2 regions of the Paenibacillus sp. ov031 genome follow, and region 1 is predicted to be linked to the other one. Evidence: riboswitches for the same ligand, from Rfam matches in the RefSeq annotation. Region 1 holds a riboswitch; the other holds the start of a gene.
The links. A riboswitch is a leader RNA that binds a small molecule or an ion and turns the genes downstream of it on or off. The one in region 1 is predicted to bind thiamine pyrophosphate.
Positions count from the first base shown of each region.

Region 2: another riboswitch for thiamine pyrophosphate. It lies ahead of BUA17_RS09045 (thiamine phosphate synthase); the one in region 1 lies ahead of BUA17_RS22295 (ECF transporter S component).

Region 1 covers NZ_FRDO01000006.1:15,421-18,554, forward strand. Annotated here, with positions in the region: gene BUA17_RS22285 (radical SAM/SPASM domain-containing protein) at 1-15, shown strand, start outside; gene BUA17_RS22290 (pectate lyase) at 379-1,047, shown strand; TPP riboswitch at 1,361-1,471, shown strand; gene BUA17_RS22295 (ECF transporter S component) at 1,713-2,306, shown strand; gene BUA17_RS22300 (ABC transporter ATP-binding protein) at 2,307-3,134, shown strand, end outside.
Region 2 covers NZ_FRDO01000001.1:2,132,325-2,135,458, forward strand. Annotated here, with positions in the region: gene thiS (sulfur carrier protein ThiS) at 1-105, opposite strand, end outside; gene thiO (glycine oxidase ThiO) at 102-1,334, opposite strand; gene BUA17_RS09045 (thiamine phosphate synthase) at 1,340-1,933, opposite strand; TPP riboswitch at 2,246-2,355, opposite strand; gene BUA17_RS09050 (ABC-F family ATP-binding cassette domain-containing protein) at 2,489-3,134, opposite strand, start outside.

The DNA.
Region 1 (3,134 bases):
CGTTTTGGCGCTTAAAGCGTAATTTAATAAATAAAATGAGATTCAAAATAATAGAGATCACGTTGTCTGGAAACAGATGAGGTGGTCTTTCGTTTTTTTAGAAGATAAAGGACCATATAAACATAGATTACGAGTTGTAAATGAAGCATACCCGAAGTTGAGATCGGCACATTACACAATGGAGTACGATGCAAAAAATGCCGAGAACACAGGCATACTGCTGTCGTTTCTATATCTAAGCTAATGATTATTATCGTAACATCCCTTTTTTGGTAGGATCAGGGTAGGTTCCGAGCCAGAGGTGCACCTCTGATAGGTTCCTTGAGGACAAGCTTATGCTTGTACGCCAATTCATCAGAATAAGGGAGGATTTAAATTATGAAAAAAATGTTGACGTTGCTGCTGTCTGCGGGTCTGGTCGCTTCATTGTTCGGTGCAATTCCAGCTTTTGCTGCACCTACTGTTGTGAACTCAACGATTATTGTAGCCAAGGGAGAAACTTTTGATGGCAAAGGCCAAACGTATGTAGCCAACCCTTCCACCCTGGGAGATGGATCTCAAGCGGAAGATCAGAAGCCGGTATTTCGGTTGGAGGCAGGCGCCACGCTCAAAAATGTGATTATCGGTTCACCTGCAGCTGACGGTGTTCATTGTTACGGTAACTGCACAATTTCAAATGTGATTTGGGAGGATGTCGGTGAGGACGCTCTGACTCTGAAATCAGCCGGAACGGTTAACATCACTGGTGGTGCAGCTTACAAGGCCTATGATAAAGTATTTCAAATGAATGCAGCCGGAACGATTAACATTAAAAATTTCCGTGCAGACGATATTGGCAAGCTGGTACGTCAGAATGGCGGAACAACCTTCGCCGTGAACATGACGCTCGACAACTCAGACATTTCCAATGTCAAAGATTCTATTATGCGTACGGACAGCAGTACATCGCAAGGGAAAATTACAAATACCCGTTACTCCAAAGTACCGACCTTGTTTAAAGGCTTTGCATCGGGCAAAACAAGTCAATCCGGGAATACTCAATATTAAAACAGAGCTTACCGGTTCTCAATAATTTTCCTCTAAAGGATATGAAGCATAACAATTAAAGGGGATGTCCTCATGAATATGACGGGGACATCCCTTGTTCGCGTTATCTTGGTCTAATGAACCTGGCACACATTATTCGCTCTCATTTGCACCTTTCTGAGATGTAACGAATTACAGAGACGTTATTTCTTGAAGCAGAGGTATATGGCGCATAAATGAAACATATAGTTAATCACTCTTTCTTCTAGTTTAAACTGATTTTTTCTTATCGGGATTGTCACAAATACCCATGTGTTGTACAGTAGAAGCAATGAAATAAGTGAACCGGGTGCTCAATGAAGTTGGGCTGAGAGAGCGGCCTTGTGCTGCTGACCGTATATCTGATCTGGGTAATGCCAGCGTAGAGAACATGAATTTGCGATGAGCAATGGTAAGCGATAAGGGATAGAACATAAATGTCAGCGTTTCTTGGTTGCAACGGGATTTTTCTGATGTGACGGGGATGGTGTCGTTTGTTTTCTTCTTTCTCTATATCTGCCTAATGCGTTGCATCGTGAGAATTGTAAACTGTGCGTATGGCCTGCCTGTGAACCGGGGAGGCTTTTTTTGTTTGTTTTATTGTTTATTTTATAAATCAAGGGAAACAGAGGAAGGAAGTAGAGAACATGTCAACAGCAGTAGGCAGCAACAGATTGAAGTTAACCGATATTTTGGTAACAATTGTGATTGCGGTAGTCTTCGGGGTGATCTACAAAATATGGGGACCTACATATGATCTGATGAAGCCATTCGGCGTTCATGCGGAGCAGATGATTTACGGCATGTGGTTTATGGCGGGCACCTTTGCCTTTGTAATCATTCGTAAGCCGGGTGTAGCCATTCTGGCTGAAGTTGCGGCATCCACGGTGAGTGCTTTTCTCGGAAGTGAGTGGGGCATGTCGACACTGGTATATGGGCTGCTGCAAGGGCTGGGTGCAGAGATCTTCTTCGCCGCATTTCTGTACCGGAGAAGCAATCTGTTCGTCACCTGCCTCGCGGCTATTGGTGCAGCAGCGGCTTCGCTTGTACTCGATTATCAGTATGGGTACATTGATTCCCTCACAGCTTGGAACTACACGCTGTTTATCGGATTCCGCTTCATTGGAAGTATTCTGATTGCGGGTGTATTCACCTATTATCTCGCCAAAGCGCTGGAGCTTACAGGTGTAACACGATCCCTTAGACCGGTGTCGAAGCAGGATTATGAGGCGTTGGACTAGATGAATGAAGTGAAGAATGTGCAAGCGGTAGGTGTTACGAATCTAAGATGTAAGTTCCCGGGAGAGAAGGCCTTGGTGTTTCAAGGCTTGTCTCTCTCTGTGCGTCAAGGGGAGAAAGTGTTGTTGCTTGGACCAAGCGGCTCTGGCAAATCAACCTTGCTGCAAATTCTGAGCGGTCTGATTCCGCGATCTGTGGAGATTCCGATGAAATGTGATGACATTCAGGTGCCTGAGCAGCCCGGTATTGTTTTTCAAGATCCGGATACCCAGTTCTGTATGTCATATACGGATGAAGAGATTGCTTTTGTATTGGAAAACCGGAATATTCCACGCGAGCAGATGCCTGCTCTTATCCTTCGATATCTGGAACAGGTGGGGTTATGCTTTGAACATAATCGAACACTCATTCAATCCATGTCACAGGGCATGAAGCAGCGTCTTGCGATGGCTTCGATTCTGGCCATGGAGCCAGACGTACTCTTTTTGGATGAACCAACGGCACTGCTGGATGATGAAGGAACCTCTCAAGTATGGGAAACGGTGAAACAGATTGCACAGGACAAAACACTCATTATCGTAGAACATAAAATTAATGAAATCGTCGAGTGGGTGGACCGAATCATCGTATTGTCGCCTGAAGGAAAGATTGTGGCAGATGGCCCGGCGAATCAGGTGTTTACAGATGAGCGGAATATGCTCAGGGAATACGGAATCTGGTATCCAGGAGTTTGGGAAGAGCGAGGGCAGACGAAAGCACAGACGTTGGTCACAGGAGAGTTTATTCGTTATGGGGCAACAGAAACTGAAAGTATGGATAACAAGGAGGAG
Region 2 (3,134 bases), on a different contig from region 1:
AACCACGACGGTTTTTACTTGCAAATTAAATGAATTGAGCAATTTATCTACACGATTTAAGCTATCTTCAATTTGCATGGTTTGTCCGTTGACAATGATGTTCACTGCAACATCTCCTTTATGTTCAAACGTTCTGGACAAAGGTCCTGAATCCCCAGTTCTTCCGAGGTTTTGCCACAAATCAAGTCAGCCATAAGGCTGGCTGTAATTGCACTAAGCAATATGCCGTTACGATAATGTCCAAAAGCAGCGAATAAACCCGGTACACTATCATAAGCCCCCACATAGGGCAATCCATCCGGAGTCGAAGGACGGACACCAGCCCACGCTCGGATAAAATGTGCTTCCTTCATGCCAGGTACCCAGTTTGTTGCAGCTGCAAGCAGCTTCTGAATGCCTTGTACCGAAACTTTCATGTCTGTTCTTCCAGGAAGGCTTGTTGCACCGATCCATACTTCTCCATTGGCTTTGGGAACAATATATATATCCTCTGCATACACCGTTTTGTCTGGCCTGTACCCGGCATGGTGGGGAGAAAACTGCACGGCTGCAATCTCCCCCTTTACTGGTAAAACAGGCGATTTCAGACCTACATGTCTCATCAATTCTTCACCATGTAACCCTGTAGCAATAATTACATTTCTCGATGTCATCGTTCCTATTGAAGTCTCGATTCCTTGCACACCGTTTACATTCGTATGCAAACGGACATCCTGTACCCCTTCCATCACCCTTGCACCCATGGCTTGAGCCGATCTGACATAAGCCTGCGTTAAGTTGACAGGAAGAACCTCGCTCTCGGAAGGTCTGTAAAATGCTCCATACGTATCCCTGTTTAACCATGAAGCTTCCTGTTGGACAGCAATACGATCCCACCAAATATGTTCTGTAGATAAGGTAGACGATCTACGATCATTCTTGTAACTGCTGACCTCACTGTATGAACGAAAAGGAGTAATAAATCCATGCTGTTGCAGCCCCATTTCCACTCCGCTAAGCGAACTGATCCGTTCCTTCTGCTCATGAAGCAAAGCTCTGCTCTGCCTTGCAAGCTTTGCCATTACAGCATGAGTGAATTCCTCACTATCAGCAGCAAGCATGCCTGCGGCTGCACAGGAAGTTCCCCCAGCGATCCGCGCCCGCTCAACCAGAAGAACGTCATGGCCTCGAGTAGCGAGTTCATATGCGATGGCACATCCGATAACTCCTCCACCTACAATAATGGTTTCTGCATGAAGCTTGCCTCCAACTTCCGCTCCAACTTTACTTCCCGAAACTATTCCTGGATGATAGCCTGAACGATTCCTGCTTCGACTTCTTGCTTCCTCTCTCAAGATCTTCATCTCCTTGGTTCGGCGTACTTGTCTGAATCCGTGATCGCCTGTCGCAATGAAGCGGCAGCTACTTCCGGCTTATCGGTCGTCCAAATCGTTGAAATTACAGCGGCTCCTCTAGCACCAGCAGTTCGAATGGCAGCAATATTCTCAGGACTAATCCCGCCAATCGCGATCACGGGAATCGAAACATTAGAGCATACCTCAGCTAACGCACTTAGCCCTCTGGGTTCGCAATTCGGTTTACTATTTGAAGCATAGACATGCCCATAAAAGAGATAATCCGCTCCCTGTTCTTCTGCAACTTTTGCTTCTTCCAGAGAATGAACCGATATGCCTACGCGCAGCCGATCGACTCTCCTCAACTCATCCTTATCATAGCTGCGAGTAACTGCTTGACCCCAATGCACACCACCAATTGAAGCATATTGATCCAGCTGATCTGAGCCATTCATAATGATTCGGTCAGATGGAACACCTTGTGCTTTCAGACTTTTCGCCCAATACATCTGTTGCTCAAGGGTCAACTTTTTTTCACGAATGTGGATATAATCGACCCACCGCCATATACCCTTAGCAATATTCAGAAAAGAGTCCAAGTCTCCTGTACCTGGTGAAACCACATGCAGTTCGAATGATCTTGTTATTACATGTTCGTGGAAGATTACCGTCCTGTTCGCCCTCCTCTTGCATGATTTAAGCTGATATACAACAAAAAAGCCACTCCCGTAGGGGAGTGGCCACGAATTTAAAATTCATGGATCAACTGAATGACTGTCGCATGCAATTACACTATACATAACGCATAACAACTATAGAAACCATCCATAGTCGCAACGCTGTATACATAGAACTGCATGATTCATCTTGCAGGCCATATCGCAAAGTCAACGATAAAGCTCTTTGTCATTAGCTGAAACGCGCCACTTCCCTACGCTGGTATGATCCAGATCAGGTACAAAGGGTCCGGAATCGCATTCTTCCATCTCAGCCGCATCGTGCGGCCCCCCTAGTGTTCATATGAAGCTGTAGCCTATGTTACCATAGACACCTTTTTTTGTCACCGTACATTTCCATGAATTACGTTGTTCACCATTGCTGAAATCATGTAGTTAACGAAGTTGCTGTTTCTGGTGCGAAGAATTTCGTAGAAACTATTGTTTGTCGGACCAAGCTTCAACATCCCACGTTTTGGTTACCCAACCTTCATAAAATTCAGGTTCATGGGATACGAGCAGCACGGTACCCTTGAATTCCTGCAGGGCACGTTTCAGCTCTGCTTTTGCGGTTACATCCAAATGGTTTGTGGGCTCATCGAACAAAATCCAGTTACTTTCACGCATCAGAAGCTTACATAAACGAACCTTGGCTTGTTCACCACCACTAAGTGCGTTAAGCGGGCGGGTGATATGCTCATTTTTTAATCCACAACGTGCGAGATGGCCCCGGACTTCATTCTGTGTCAGATGAGAAAACTCATTCCACACATCTTCGATCGGGGTAATATTACCTGCACGTACTTCCTGTTCGAAATAAGCTGTTTCCAGATAGTCCCCCAAGAAAGTCTTACCGCTAATTGGTGGGATTTTCCCCAAGATCGTCTTGAGCAGTGTGGATTTACCTACACCGTTACATCCAACAATGGCAATTTTCTCGCCACGCTCAATCGTCATCGTCATTTTAGGCAATAATGCATATGAATATCCGATTTCAAAATCAATACCCTCAAAGACGGTTTTACTACTCGCCCGGGCATCCTTGAATTTGAATGTGGGTTTGGCCGCTTCGTCTGGACGATCA